Regions from separate parts of the Streptomyces sp. NPDC059564 genome, predicted to be linked through region 3. Evidence: riboswitches for the same ligand, from Rfam matches in the RefSeq annotation. Region 3 holds a riboswitch; each other region holds the start of a gene.

Region 1 (4,931 bases), on a different contig from region 3:
GCACGCCGCCCGCAAGTCGCTGGACTTCGCCCTGACGTGGATGTGGCCCCGGATGCGCGGCCTCATCCCCGACGACGCCGACCCGCACACCGACGCCCGCACCCCGGCGGCCGGCGGGGGACCGGCGGGGAAGCTGGCCGCCTACGCCGAAGCCGCCGACGTGCTGCGCGCCGGACGCGTGAACCGGCTCGGATTCCAGGGCGCCACGTACCGGATCGCCCGCACCCGCCGCCTGCTGCGCTGGGGCCCCGACGGACCGGAAGGCCCGCGCCCGTCCGACATCAACAGCCAGGACCCCGCCCGCATCCACCTCGCGCTCGACGAGGACGGCCGGGTCATCCCCGAGGACTGACCCGCCGAGCCCGTCGGCACCGGTCACCCGCCGACCCGGCGGCTACGCTCAGTCCCCGACGCCGGCCGGGAGGCGCGGCGTACCCGCAGGAGAGGACGGGCCGTGCTGCGACTGGAATCGGACGACCCCCTGGCCGCGGCCGTCACCGCGGCGATCCGGGGCGGCGACCTCGCGGCATTGCGCCGGCTCCTGGAAGACCATCCCGGGCTCGCCGGCGCCCGCGTCGTCAAGCGCGGCGCGGCGGCGGGGGAGCGCAGCCTGCTGCACCTCGCCACCGACTGGCCGGGGCACTGCCCGCACACCGCCGAGGTGATCGCCCTCCTGGTGGCGGCCGGAGCCGACCCGGCGGCCCGCTTCGTCGGCGCGCACGAGGAGACCCCGCTGCACTGGGCCGCCAGCAACGACGACGTGACGGCCCTCGACGCCCTCGTCGCGGCGGGCGCCGACATCGAGGCCACCGGCGGGCTGATCGGCGCCGGCACCCCGCTCGCCGACGCCCGCGCCTTCGGCCAGTGGCGCGCCGCCCGCCGCCTCCTGGGGCACGGTGCCCGCCCCGATCTCCACGACGCCGCCACCCTCGGCCTGCTCGACCGCGTCACGGCCCTCCTCGACGCGGAGCCGGCCGAACCGGAGGAGGTGGACTGGGCGTTCTGGAACGCCTGCCACGGCGGCCAACTGTCCACGGCCCAGTACCTGTTGTCTCAAGGCGCGGACATCGACTGGATCGGCCACGCCGCCCAGACACCCCTGGACATGGCGTTGACCAGCGAGAACACCCAACTGATCGGCTGGCTCCGGGCCTGCGGCGCCCACACCCGGGCCGAAATCCACACCACTTGACCCCGGAATTCGGTGGATCTTCGCGGCGCGCCGTGCCATGGTTGGTCCCACCGAAGGGGTGTAGCTCAGCTGGCCAGAGCAACGGTCTCCAAAACCGTAGGTCGCAGGTTCGACTCCTGCCGCCCCTGCCATCGGAAAACAGCCAGAGGCCCGTGCCCGCGCGCAAACCGCCGCCGACACGGGCCTCCGGTGCGTCCGGATCCGGCCGGGGGGCTGGAGTTCCGGGCAAAAGGCCGCATCTGGCACACTTGGCCGGGTTGTCCCGGGCGGCGCAGGACAGGAAACCGGTGCGAATCCGGTGCGGTCCCGCCACTGTGACCGGTGATCCCGCCCGCGGGATCCCGGAAGTCAGACACTGACGCGCCGCCTCTTCACTTCGACCGGGGACGAGGATCCCCCGGAGAGGCCTCCCCATGTCGCGTTCCCGCGCAGCCCTGCGCTCCTTCGCCGCCCTCGCGTTCCTGATCCCGCTCGCCGCCTGCGGCGGACCCGGCCGGCCCGCCGCCTCCGAAGCGAAAGCCGCGCCCGGGTTCCCGTACACCCTCACCAACTGCGGTGTCAGCAGCACCTACCAGGCGCCGCCGCAGCGGGCCGTCACCATGAACCAGCACGCCACCGAGATCATGCTCGCCCTCGGACTCCAGGACCGGATCGCGGGCACGGCCTACCTCGACGACTCCGTGCTGCCCGCCTACCGGCCCGCCTACGACAAGATCAAGGTGCTGGCCGAGGAGTACCCCTCCAAGGAGGTCCTCCTCGGCGCCGACCCCGACTTCGTGTACGGCGGCTACGCCAGCGCCTTCGACAAGGCGCAGGGCCGCGACCGCGAAGGACTGGCGAAGTCCGGCATCAACTCCCGCCTGAGCGTGGAGTACTGCACCCAGGGCCCCGTCGGCCTCGCCCAGCTGAAGACCGAGATCACCGAAGTCGCCCGGACCTTCGGCGTGCCCGAACGCGGCGCCGCCCTCATCGAGGACGAGCAGCGCCGCGTCGACGCCGTCACCGCACGGGTGAAGGACAAGCCCAGGCCCTCCGTCTTCGTCTACGACTCGGGCGAGGACTCCGCCTTCACCTCGGGAGGCGACGGCATAGGCAACGAGATCGTCTCCCGCGCCGGGGGGACGAACGTCTTCGCCGACCTCAAGGACACCTTCGGCGACGTGTCGTGGGAGAAGGTCATCGAGCGCAAGCCCGAGGTCGTCCTCATCTACGACTACGGCGGCACCACCGTCGAGTCCAAGAAGCGGCGCCTGTTGAACGACCCGGCGCTGGCGCAGGTTCCCGCGATCAGGAACCAGCGGTTCGTCGTACTGCCGCTGTCATCCGCCGTCCTCGGCGTGCGGGTCGCCGACGCCGCCGAGTCCCTGGGCCGCCAGCTGCACCCCGACGCCGCGTGAAGCGGCGCCGGACCACCGCCGTCCTCGTCCTGCTCGCCGTCCTGCTCGCCGCGTCGGGGGTGGCGGGGCTCGCCCTGGGGCCCGTACGGATCGGCCCCGGCAAGGTCCTCGACCTCCTGCTCGCCGGGCCGGGGGCGGGCGGCGGGGCCTTCGCCTCCATCGTGTGGGACGTCCGCATGCCCCGGGTGCTCCTCGGGATGGTCGTCGGCGCCGGACTCGCCGTCGCGGGCGCCGTGCTCCAGGCCCTCGTGCGCAACCAGCTGGCCGATCCCTTCCTGCTGGGCGCCTCCTCGGGCGCCTCGGCGGGCGCCGTGCTCGTCCTCGTCTTCGGGACCGCCGCGGGCGCGGGCGCCGCCGGGTTCGCGACCGGGGCCGGGGTGCCGCTCGCCGCGTTCGCCGGTTCCATGGCCGCGCTCGTCGCCGTCTACGCGATGGCCCGGCGCGGCGGCACCATGACCACCGGCCGGCTGATCCTGGCCGGAGTCGCGGTGCAGTACGTCCTGTCCGCCCTGACCAGCCTGGTCCTCGTCCTGTCCGCGCGCCCCGACCAGATCCGCTCCGTGCTCTTCTGGACCCTGGGCGGGCTCGGCGGCGCCCGCTGGGACGAACTCGCCCTGCCCGCCGCCGCGCTGCTCGTCGGCACCGGCGTGCTCGTCACCCTGGCCCGGCCGCTCGACCTGCTGCTCGCGGGGGAGGAGGGCGCGCACACCCTCGGGCTGGACACCGGCCGCTTCCGGGCCGCCGTCTTCGTCCTCACCTCCCTCGTCATCGGGGTACTGGTGGCCTACAGCGGGGCGATCGGCTTCGTCGGGCTGATGGTTCCGCACGCCGCCCGCATGGTGGTCGGCGCCGGACACCGGGCGCTGCTGCCCGTCGCCGCGCTGGGCGGGGCCGTGTTCCTGACCCTGGCCGACCTGGTCGCCCGTACGGCCGCGGCGCCCGAGGAGATACCCGTCGGCGTGGTCACCGCGCTGGTGGGCGGACCGTTCTTCCTGTGGATGCTGCGCAGGTCCACCCGAACCGAAGGAGTGGCCGGATGACGGCCGGGAGTCCGGTGGAACTCGCCGTGGAGGCCGTGCGTTACGAGATCGACGGGCAGCCGCTGCTGCACGGAGTCGACCTCACCGCCCGGCCCGGCGAGACGGTGGGTGTGGTCGGCCCGAACGGCAGCGGCAAGACCACGCTGCTGCGCTGCGTCTACGGCACCCTCCGGCCCACCTCCGGACGGGTGCTGCTCGACGGGACCGACGCGGGCTCGCTGAGCGTGAAGGGGCGCGCCCGGCGGGTGGCGGCGGTCCCGCAGGACGCGGCCGGCACCCTCGGGCTGACGGTCCGCGAGGTCGTCGCCATGGGGCGCAGCCCGCACAAGCGGTTCTGGGAACAGGACGGCCCGGACGACGCCCAGCGCGTCGACGCGGCCCTGGAGACCGTCGGCGCGGCCGCCTTCGCCGCACGCCGCTTCGACGAACTCTCCGGCGGCGAACGCCAGCGCGCCCTCGTCGCCCGCGCCCTCGTCCAGGAACCGGGCCTGCTCGCCCTGGACGAGCCGACGAACCACCTCGACATCCGCTTCCAGCTGGAGATCCTGGGCCTGGTGCGCCGGCTTCCGGCCACCAGCCTGCTGGTCCTGCACGACCTCAACCTGGCGGCGACCTTCTGCGACCGCCTGTACGTACTGGCGGCCGGCCGCGTCGTGGCGTCGGGCCCACCGGACGAGGTCCTGACGCAAGCCCTGCTGTCCGAGGTCTACGACGTCCGCACCCACATCACCCCGCATCCCACCACGGGCACGCCCAACATCGTCTACCTCCCGCAGACTTGACCGGGCGCTGTGAAGCCGTCAGTTCGTCAGACGGAAGTGAACGATGACGGCCTCGTCGGTCGACTTGATGTCGGGGTAGTGGAACCGCAGCCTTTCGTGCAGCTCGGCAAGATCGCGAAACCCGTCGGCGACGGCGTCCGCCTCGTTCAACTCGGCAACGTCCTTGGACGTGACCCGAGTGACCGCACCCGGCAGCACTACCTCGTCGTCCAGCTCGAACACCATGTTCACCGGGCCCGTCTCCACAGGGTCCCGGAACCGCACCGTGGTCGTCTTCCGCCCACTGCGTACGGCATCGAGATAGTCGCGATGGAAATGCAGGGACTGCGTCGCGGCCGAACTCAGGGCCCCGTCGGACATCGCGGACTGCTCCGCCCAGACATAGGCGTGAGGCAGAAGGTCGGTGATCGCGACACTGCGTATGCTGTCGGCCACCGGCACGAGGACGCGGATGTCCGGGTGGTAGTCCAGCAGGACCTGCCGGTCCCGGCCACAGGGCGCCAGTACGCCGCGCCCCGTG
Region 2 (4,931 bases), on a different contig from region 3:
CTGCGCGTCCTGCGGCCGGGCCGGGTCACCGAGGTCTCCGTCATCGGCGTCGCGCTGCTGCTCCTCGCCATCGTCGCGGGCGGCTGGGTCGCCGAGTCCTCCTGGGCGGACGTGTTCACCCTGGAGAAGGAGACCCTGGTCGTCTGGATGGTCGCGTACGGGTTCATCGCCTCGGTGCTGCCCGTGTGGCTGCTGCTCGCGCCGCGCGACTACCTGTCCACCTTCATGAAGGTCGGCACCATCGCCCTGATGGCGGTCGGCGTGGTCATCGCGATGCCGACGCTGCGGATGCCCGCGGTCACCGACTTCGCCGCCCGGGGCGACGGCCCGGTCTTCGCCGGCTCGATGTTCCCCTTCGTCTTCATCACCATCGCGTGCGGGGCGCTGTCCGGCTTCCACTCGCTGGTCGCCTCCGGCACCACCCCGAAGATGATCCAGAAGGAGACGCAGGTCCAGGTCATCGGCTACGGCGCGATGCTCACCGAGTCCTTCGTCGCCATCATGGCCGTGATCGCCGCGTGCATCATCGAGCCCGGCCTCTTCTTCGCGGTCAACTCCCCCGCCGGCGTCGTCGGCGCCACCGTCCAGACCGCCTCCGAGGCCGTCACCCACCTCGGCTTCGCCATCAGCCCCGAGGCCCTCGCGCAGGCCGCGAAGGACGTGGAGGAGACCAGCCTGCTGTCCCGTACGGGTGGCGCGCCGACCTTCGCACTCGGAATGTCGGACATCTTCTCCTCCGTCATCGGCGGGGCCGGGATGAAGGCCTTCTGGTACCACTTCGCCATCATGTTCGAGGCGCTCTTCATCCTGACCACGGTCGACGCGGGCACCCGCGTGGGCCGCTTCATGCTCCAGGACACCCTCGGCAACGTGCACAAGTCCTTCAAGGACATCAGCTGGAAGCCGGGCGTGTGGCTGGCGAGCGCGATCGTGGTCGGCGGCTGGGGGTACTTCCTGTGGGTCGGCGTCAAGGACCCGCTGGGCGGCATCAACCAGCTCTTCCCGCTGTTCGGGATCGCGAACCAGCTGCTCGCGGCGGTGGCCCTGGCCGTCTGCACCACGCTGCTGGTGAAGTCCGGGCGGCTCAAGTGGGCCTGGATCACGGGCGTCCCGCTGGCCTGGGACGTGGCCGTCACGCTCACCGCGAGCTACCAGAAGATCTTCTCTGAGGACGTGAAGGTCGGGTTCTTCGCGCAGCGCGACAAGTACCAGAGCGGCATCGACGCGGGGAAGGTGCTGCCGCCCGCCAAGAACATGGACGAGATGCACACCGTGGTCACCAACGCCACGGTCGACGGCGTCCTGTCCGCGCTCTTCGCGGTGCTGATCCTGATCGTGCTCGCGGACGCGGCCCGGACCTGTCTCAAGGCCGTCGCCGACCCGGGCTCGGTGCGGCTGTCCGAGGTGCCGTGGACCGAGTCGAAGATCGTCGCCCCGGCCGGGCTGGTCGCCACCGCCGAGGAGAAGGCCGAGCTCGCGGCGGCCGGCCTCGACAGCGGCGGCGGCCGGGTCCCGGAACCCGTCAGGTGAGCGGCGTCCGCGGGGCGCTGGCGAAGGCGCGGTTCTACGTACGGGAGTTCTCGGGCGAGGCCGCGTACGAGCGCTACGTCGCCCACGCCCGCTCGCACGACCCGGACGCCGAGGTCCTGACCCGGCGCGCCTTCGAGCGGGCCCGCACGGACGCCCGCGAAGCGGACCCCCGCGAGGGCTTCCGCTGCTGCTGAACCCCGCACCGCGCAGGACACCGGGCCGCCGGGCTCCCCTCCGAGGGAACCCGGCGGCCCTTCGCGCGGGCGCCCGTGCACACTCGGAGCCATGGACTTCGAGATCCGGGCGGCCGTGCCCGCCGAATACGACGAGCTGGGCGAGATCACCGGGCAGGCCTACACCGGGGACGGACTGCTCGACCTGAACGAGGACGACCACTACCTGAACGTCCTGCGGGACGTCGCGGGCCGGGCCGGCGACGGCGAGGTGCTCGTCGCGGCACAGGACGAAGAGCTGCTCGGCGGAGTGACGTTCGCCGCACCCGGCAGCCGGCTCGCCGACATCGCGGGACCCGGCGAGGCCGAGTTCCGGATGCTGGCCGTGACCTCCGCCGCGCGCGGCAAGGGGGTCGGCGAGGCCCTCGTACGCGCCTGCGTCGACCGTGCCCGGGCCCTGGAGGTCACGGCGCTGGTGCTGTCGACCCAGCCCGCCATGGAGGGCGCCCAACGCCTCTACGGGCGCCTCGGCTTCGTCCGTACGCCGGAGCTGGACTGGTCCCCGATCCCCGCGCTGACCCTCCTCACATACCGACTGGAGCTGTGACACCACGCTGAGCGAAGGGCGCGCCGACACTACATGTGGGGGCTACCGCATCGGGCCGCCCCCACATGTATGCTCATGGCTGCTGTCGTCGCAGGGGAATCCGGTGCGAATCCGGAACTGTCCCGCAACGGTGTGAAGTGCACCCATTCGTGCTCCGCAAGTCCGAGGACCTGCCGACAGCGCGCCCGGCTCGACCGAACCGGGTGCCGATTCGTCCGGGCCTCGCGGTTGGGCCGGTGGACGCCATGCGGTGGTGCGCCTTCCCGCCACGCCCGCATGCGCCCGCCCGCGCCCCGCCCCGCCGATGACCGGGCCGAGCGAGGGAGAGCTCCCCCCGTGACCATCGCGCCTGCCGCACCGCGCGCCGAGTCCGACCAGCCCGCAGCCGAAGGCCCCGGGGCCGCGCTGCTGCGGACCCTCACCGAGCTGACGGCCGACCTCGCCGACACCGACCCGGGCCGGGTCGCCGCCGCCGCCCTGCGCGGCCGCAGCTCCGTCGCGGACGAGGCCGAGCTGCGGGGGCTGGCCACCGAGGCCGCCGCGGGCCTGATCTCGGAGGACCCGGCGTACTCCCGCCTCGCCGCCCGCCTGCTCACGCTGGCCGTGGCCGACGAGGCCGCGGGCCAGGGGTCGACCTCCTTCGCCGAATCCGTCGCCGTGGGCCACCGCGAGGGCCTGATCGCCGACCGCACCGCCGAGTTCGTGGCCCTCCACGCCGCCCGGCTCGACTCCCTGGTCGAGCACGCGCTCGCCGAGGGCGCGGACGACCGCTTCGGCTTCTTCGGCCTGCGCACCCTGCACAGCCGCTACCTGCTGCGCCACCCCATCACCCGCCAGGTGATCGAGACCCCGCAGTACTTCATGCTGCGCGTGGCCTGCGGCCTCGCCGAGAACGAGTCCGTCCAGGCCGTCGAGGAAGTCGCCTCCCTCTACCGGCTGATGAGCCGCCTGGACTACCTGCCGTCCTCCCCCACGCTCTTCAACTCCGGCACCCGCCACCCGCAGATGTCCTCCTGCTACCTGCTGGACTCCCCGCTGGACGAGCTGGACTCGATCTACGACCGCTATCACCAGGTCGCGCGCCTCTCCAAGCACGCCGGCGGCATCGGCCTGTCGTACTCCCGCATCCGCGCCCGCGGTTCGCTGATCCGCGGCACCAACGGCCACTCCAACGGCATCGTGCCGTTCCTGAAGACCCTCGACGCCTCCGTCGCCGCCGTGAACCAGGGCGGCCGCCGCAAGGGCGCCGCCGCCGTCTACCTGGAGACCTGGCACGCGGACATCGAGGAGTTCCTGGAGCTCCGCGACAACACCGGTGAGGACCAGCGCCGTACGCACAACCTGAACCTCGCCCACTGGGTGCCGGACGAGTTCATGCGCCGCGTGAACGCCGACGCCGACTGGTCGCTGTTCTCCCCGGCCGACGTCCCCGAGCTGGTCGACCTGTGGGGCGACGACTTCGACGCCGCCTACCGCAAGGCCGAAGAGGCCGGCCTGGCCCGCAAGACGATGCCCGCCCGCGACCTGTACGGCCGGATGATGCGCACCCTCGCGCAGACCGGCCAGGGCTGGATGACCTTCAAGGACGCCTCCAACCGCACGGCGAACCAGACCGCCGAGCCGGGCACGGTCGTCCACTCCTCCAACCTGTGCACCGAGATCATCGAGGTCACCAACGACGGCGAGACCGCCGTCTGCAACCTCGGCTCGGTCAACATGGGCGCCTTCGTGGTGGACGGGGAGATCGACTGGGAGCGCCTGGACGAGACCGTCCGCACCGCCGTCACCTTCCTCGACCGCGTCGTCGACATCAACTTCTACCCGACCGAGCAGGCCGGGCGCTCCAACTCCCGCTGGCGGCCCGTGGGCCTGGGCGCGATGGGCCTCCAGGACGTCTTCTTCAAGATGAAGATGCCCTTCGACTCCCCCGAGGCGAAGGCCCTGTCCACCAAGCTCTCCGAGCGCATCATGCTGGCCGCGTACGAGGCCTCCTGCGACCTCGCCGAGCGCAGCGGCCCCCTCCCGGCCTGGGAGCAGACCCGCACCGCCCGCGGCGTCCTGCACCCCGACCACTACGACGTCGAGCTGAACTGGCCCGAGCGCTGGGACGCCCTGCGCGCCCGCATCGCGAAGAGCGGCATGCGCAACTCGCTGCTCCTGGCCATCGCCCCGACGGCGACCATCGCCTCCATCGCGGGCGTGTACGAGTGCATCGAGCCGCAGGTCTCCAACCTCTTCAAGCGCGAGACGCTCAGCGGCGAGTTCCTCCAGGTCAACGGCTACCTGGTGGAGGAGCTGAAGAAGCTCGGCGTGTGGGACGCGCAGACCCGCGAGGCGCTGCGCGAGTCCAGCGGCTCCGTGCAGGGCTTCGGCTGGATCCCGGCCGAGGTGCGCGAGCTGTACCGCACGGCGTGGGAGATCCCGCAGCGCGGTCTGATCGACATGGCGGCGGCCCGTACGCCGTTCCTCGACCAGGCGCAGTCGCTGAACCTGTTCCTGGAGACGCCCACCATCGGCAAGCTGAGCTCGATGTACGCGTACGCCTGGAAGCAGGGTCTGAAGACCACGTACTACCTGCGTTCGCGCCCGGCGACGAAGATCGCCCGCGCCGCCTCCGGCAG
Region 3 (4,931 bases):
CACCTCGTACTCCTTCTTCTGCCCCCGCACGGGCCCCTCGCTGGGCAGCGCCCGGATCAGCCCGGCCTCCTCCAGCCGCCCGAGCTCCCGGTAGATCTGCTGGTGCGTCGCCGACCAGAAGTACCCGATCGACTTGTCGAACCGCCGGGTCAGCTCCAGCCCCGACGAGGGCTTCTCCAGCAGGGCGGTGAGGATGGCGTGCGGCAGCGACATGCGGCCCATCCTAGGTTTGCCGGCTCCCGGCCGGGCCCCGGCCGGTCCGGGGCCCGGCCGCCGCCTAGCGCCAGGCGGCCAGCGCCTCCGGCACCCGGGGGCCCGGGGCGTCCGCGTCCAGCAGCCCGTGGGCGCGCAGCAGGGCCGTCACCGCCGGGGACCAGGCCTGGCGCAGGCCCGCCGAGGCCAGCAGCTCCGGGTCCGACAGGAGCACCGCCGCCGGACCGGTCCGGATGCCCGACGGGGTCAGCACCGCCGCGTCGTCGGCCCAGCGCACCGCGAGGTCCACGTCGTGCGTGGCCATCACCACCGTGGTGCCGGCCGCGCGCAGACCCGCCAGCACGTCCAGGAGGCGTTCCTGCCCGTCCGGGTCGAGCCCGGCCGTCGGCTCGTCCAGGATCAGCACGCGCGGGGCCATCGCCACCGCGCCCGCGATGGCCGCGCGCTTGCGCTGTCCGTACGACAGGAGGTGCGTGGGCCGGTCCCGCAGCGCGGTGATGTCCAGGGCGGCGAGGGCGGAGCCGACCCGCTCGCGGACCTCGGGCGCGGGCAGCCCGAGGTTCATCGGCCCGAAGGACACGTCCTGTTCGACGGAGGCCGCGAAGAGCTGGTCGTCGGGGTCCTGGACCACCAGCTGTACGGAGGTGCGCAGCCGGGTCAGGCCCGCCCGGTCGTGGGCGACCTCCGCGCCGTCCAGGCGCAGCGTGCCCGCGGCGGGGCGCAGGCCGCCGCTCAGCAGCCGCATCAGCGTGGTCTTGCCGCTGCCGTTGCGGCCCAGCAGGACCAGCGCCCGCCCCTGCTCGATCCCGAAGTCCACGCCCGACAGCACGGCCGGGCCGTCCTCGTAGGCATAGCCCGCGCCGGCCAGCTCCACCACCACGCTCACAGGTACAGCTCCTTCAGTACGAGGGTCCCCGCGACCACGGCGGTCAGCAGGGCGGCGGAGGCCGTGAGGAACCGCCAGGACAGCGCCGCGTCCGGTACGAGGACGCGCAGCGCGCCGTCGTAGCCGCGGCCGGCCAGGCCTTCCTGGAGGCGGGCGGCGCGGTCGAAGGCCCGGACGAAGGAGGTCGCGGCGAGCCCGGCCAGCGAACGCCACACCGCCGCCCGGCTCGTCTGCCCGAGCCGGGCGGCCTGGGCCCGGCGGACCTGGGTCATCGAGTCCAGCAGCAGGAAGCCGATCCGGTACATGACGAGGGCGACGTCCACCACCGGGGCGGGCACCCCCGCCCGCACCAGCCGCGGCAGGACGTCCGAGACGGGGGTGGTGAAGGCGAACAGCAGCACGCCGAGCGAGGCCGCCGAGGTGCGCAGCAGGAGTTCGGCCGCGTGCCGGGGGCCGTCCGGGGCGAGGGAGGCGAAGCCGGCCGGGCCGCCGAGCGAGACCAGCAGCGGCAGCGCCCCGGTCACGCAGAAGCCCAGCGGCACCCGGAAGGCCCGCCACAGCTGCCGGCCCGCGACCCCGGCCGGACCCAGCAGCACGGCCAGCGTCGCGGCGCCGACCAGCGGCCCGCCGGGCCAGGGCGGCAGGCACACGGCGGCGACCGTCAGTCCGAGCCCCAGGAGCGCCTTCTCCAGCGGATGCCGCCCCCGCCACCGGCTCGCGTGCGCCGCCACGTCGATCGGCAACACCGCCTACGCCTCCGGCGGGGCGGGGACGGGCGACGCGTCGGGGCTCGCGGCCGCCGCCTGGGCCAGGCCCTGGCGGCGCCCCTTGCGGACGCCGAAGTAGTACGCGAGCAGGCCCGCGCCCAGGGCGGCCTGGAGGGCGAACAGTGCCGACTCGACCTCCCCGGACGGGGGTTCGTACAGCGGCGAGAACCAGGGCTCGTAGTCCGGCTTCAGTTCCGTGATGGCCGACTCGGCCTGCGCGTCCGCGCCCGTGAACGGCTCCTCCTTACCGTCGCCGAGCCCCAGCGCGAGCGGGAGCACGGCCAGCGCCGCCACCACGAGCAGCAGCAGGGTGTTGATCTTCGCGTTCCGGGACATCGCCATCAGAGGGCCGCCTCCTGCTTCGCCTTCGCGCTGCCGGTCAGCTTCGCGACCCCGAGCCGGACCAGGTCCGACTTGCTGGACTGCATCAGCAGCCGCATCACGAGGACGGTCAGCAGGCCCTCGCTCACCGCGAGCGGGATCTGGGTCAGGGCGAAGATGCCCGCGAACTTCTCCAGCGCGCCCGGGAATCCGCTGCCCGGATCCGGGAAGGCCAGCGCCAGCTGGACGGAGGTGACGCAGTAGGTGACGAGGTCGGCGACGAAGGCCCCGCAGAAGACCGTCACCATCAGCGGCGCACCCGACTTCCGCAGCAGCCGGTACACGCCGTAGCCCGCCCAGGGGCCGGCGATGGCCATCGAGAAGACGTTCGCGCCGAGGGTGGTGAGCCCACCGTGCGCGAGCAGCAGCGCCTGGAAGAGCAGGGTGATCGTGCCGAGCACCGCCATGATCGGCGGCCGGAACAGGATGGCCCCGAGCCCGGTTCCGGTCGGGTGCGAGCAACTGCCCGTCACCGACGGGATCTTGAGTGCGGACAGGACGAACGTGAACGCACCCGACGCCCCGAGCAGCAGCGTGCTCTCCGGGTTCGCCTTCACCTCGCGGGTGAGGGCGCGGACGCCGTGGACGACGAACGGGGCGGACGCGGCGCCCCAGGCGACCGCGTGCAAGGGGGGCAGGAACCCCTCGGCTATATGCATGGTTGTGGGAGACCTCTCCAGCACCTCGTGGATGGACGACGCGCCCCGGCCGGTCTCCTGGCTCACGGGTACTGATGCCCTGACTCCGCCTTCCCGGGGCCGTGCGGTCTCCCGCGCGGGCCCAGTGGCTTCCCGCGTACGTACAGGAGTGGAGCCGGACTTCCCGATCACAGTGGCGAGGGCCGCACCGGTTTTCCACCGGTTTCCCGAACGCCAAGGCCAGCTGACCCTAGTCGGCCGCACGGACCGGTCACAACCCGCCCCAATCCCGCCGATCGGGTGGCCGGATTCCGCTTGGCTGTCACCCAACGTGTTCACGCCGCTACCATCTGCACCAACCGCCCCGCCCGAAAAGGGAGTTCCGCATGGCCGTGACCACCGAAGACTGGCTGCCCCGCATCGCCGCGCTGTTCCGCACCTACGATCTCGACGGCGACGGCCAGCTCGGCCGCGAGGACCTCATCGCCTACGCCGGCCGGCTCGGCGAGCAGCTCACCGAACCCGGTGACACCCGCCGCCGCACCGCCCTCTTCGACGCCTACAACGAACTCTGGACCCAGCTCCAGACCGCCGCCGACACCGACCGCGGCGGCCGCGTCAGCGAGCAGGAGTTCGTCGCGGCCGCCGCCCGCGACGCCTTCGACGGAGACCGCACCTTCCGCGCCTCCACCCTGCGTGCCCTCGACGCCCTCGCCGACGCCCTCGACCGGGACGGGGACGGCCGCATCGACCGCGCCGAGTACGAGCGCCTCTTCGGCGCGACGGGCCTCTCCGCGGGCACCGACGCCCTCGCCTTCGACCGGATCGACGCGGACGGCGACGGCGCCGTCAGCCGCGAGGAACTGCGCGCCGCCGCCGTGTACCTCTTCCCGCTGGCCGACCCCGCCTGGCTGACCGGCGCCGGCCACCGCCCCGACCGCACCCGCGGCATCGCCCTGGTCGCCCACGACGCCCGCAAGGCGGACCTGCTCGCCTGGGCCGAGCGCCGGGCCGCCGACCTCAAGCCGTATCGCCTCTACGGCACCGGCACCACCGGCACGCTGATCAACCGCATGATCGGCCTGGACGTCACCCCGCTGCGCAGCGGCCCGCTCGGCGGCGACCAGCAGATCGGCGCGCTCGTCACCCAGGGCGAGATCGACATGCTGGTCTTCTTCTACGACCCGCTCGCCTCCCACCCGCACGGCGACGACGTCCGCGCCCTGATCCGGCTCGTCACGCTGGCCGACGTACGGCTGGCGCTGAACGCCGCGAGCGCGGACGCGATGATCGAGAGCCTGTAGCGGCGGCCGCGGGGACCGGGGGTCGGGGGTGCGGAGTGGCCCGGACGGGCGCGGCCCGCTGGCGGCCCCCGCGTCCCCCGGGAAGGCTGGGCTCCGTGACCGCCGACTCCCTCACCTACCCGGACCTCTCCGCCGTCTACGTCAACTGCACCCTGAAGCGCTCGCCCGAGACCAGCAACACCGAGGGCCTGATCGCCAAGAGCCGCGCCGTCATGGAGGCGGCCGGCGCCCGGACCTCACTGATCCGGGCCGTCGACCACGACATCGCCACCGGCGTCTGGCCCGACATGACCGAGCACGGCTGGGAGAGCGACCAGTGGCCGGTCCTCTACAGCCAGATCATGGACGCCGACATCCTCGTGCTCTGCGGCCCGATCTGGCTCGGCGACAACAGCTCGGTGATGAAGCAGGTCATCGAGCGGCTCTACGCCTGCTCCTCGATCCTGAACGAGCAGGGCCAGTACGCCTACTACGGGCGCGTCGGCGGGGCCCTGATCACCGGCAACGAGGACGGCGTCAAACACTGCGCCATGAACGTCCTCTACAGCCTCCAGCACCTCGGCTACGCGATCCCGCCGCAGGCCGACGCGGGCTGGATCGGCGAGGCCGGGCCCGGCCCCTCGTACCTGGACCCGGGATCCGGCGGCCCCGAGAACGACTTCACCAACCGCAACACGGCCTTCATGTCCTGGAACCTGATGCACCTCGCCGCCCTCCTCAAACGCGCCGGCGGCATCCCCGC

The links. A riboswitch is a leader RNA that binds a small molecule or an ion and turns the genes downstream of it on or off. The one in region 3 is predicted to bind cobalamin.
Region 1: it holds a riboswitch for cobalamin, as region 3 does, so the genes downstream of both, ACFV0Q_RS22060 (ABC transporter substrate-binding protein) here and ACFV0Q_RS36465 (energy-coupling factor ABC transporter permease) in region 3, are expected to answer to the same signal.
Region 2: it holds a riboswitch for cobalamin, as region 3 does, so the genes downstream of both, ACFV0Q_RS17310 (ribonucleoside-diphosphate reductase subunit alpha) here and ACFV0Q_RS36465 (energy-coupling factor ABC transporter permease) in region 3, are expected to answer to the same signal.

The regions. Positions count from the first base shown of each region.
Region 1 is NZ_JBHWBP010000131.1:13,978-18,908, forward strand. It holds gene ACFV0Q_RS22045 (DUF5954 family protein) at 1-352, shown strand, start outside; gene ACFV0Q_RS22050 (ankyrin repeat domain-containing protein) at 455-1,192, shown strand; tRNA gene ACFV0Q_RS22055 (tRNA-Trp) at 1,247-1,323, shown strand; cobalamin riboswitch at 1,431-1,570, shown strand; gene ACFV0Q_RS22060 (ABC transporter substrate-binding protein) at 1,606-2,589, shown strand; gene ACFV0Q_RS22065 (FecCD family ABC transporter permease) at 2,586-3,629, shown strand; gene ACFV0Q_RS22070 (ABC transporter ATP-binding protein) at 3,626-4,411, shown strand; gene ACFV0Q_RS22075 (ASCH domain-containing protein) at 4,430-4,931, opposite strand, start outside.
Region 2 is NZ_JBHWBP010000087.1:6,921-11,851, forward strand. It holds gene ACFV0Q_RS17295 (carbon starvation CstA family protein) at 1-1,530, shown strand, start outside; gene ACFV0Q_RS17300 (CstA-like transporter-associated (seleno)protein) at 1,527-1,724, shown strand; gene ACFV0Q_RS17305 (GNAT family N-acetyltransferase) at 1,816-2,310, shown strand; cobalamin riboswitch at 2,370-2,503, shown strand; gene ACFV0Q_RS17310 (ribonucleoside-diphosphate reductase subunit alpha) at 2,647-4,931, shown strand, end outside.
Region 3 is NZ_JBHWBP010000401.1:207-5,137, forward strand. It holds partial or broken gene ACFV0Q_RS36445 (PadR family transcriptional regulator) at 1-213, opposite strand, end outside; gene ACFV0Q_RS36450 (ATP-binding cassette domain-containing protein) at 278-1,099, opposite strand; gene cbiQ (cobalt ECF transporter T component CbiQ) at 1,096-1,845, opposite strand; gene ACFV0Q_RS36460 (energy-coupling factor ABC transporter substrate-binding protein) at 1,849-2,202, opposite strand; gene ACFV0Q_RS36465 (energy-coupling factor ABC transporter permease) at 2,208-2,906, opposite strand; cobalamin riboswitch at 2,936-3,139, opposite strand; gene ACFV0Q_RS36470 (methylglyoxal synthase) at 3,272-4,189, shown strand; gene ACFV0Q_RS36475 (flavodoxin family protein) at 4,285-4,931, shown strand, end outside.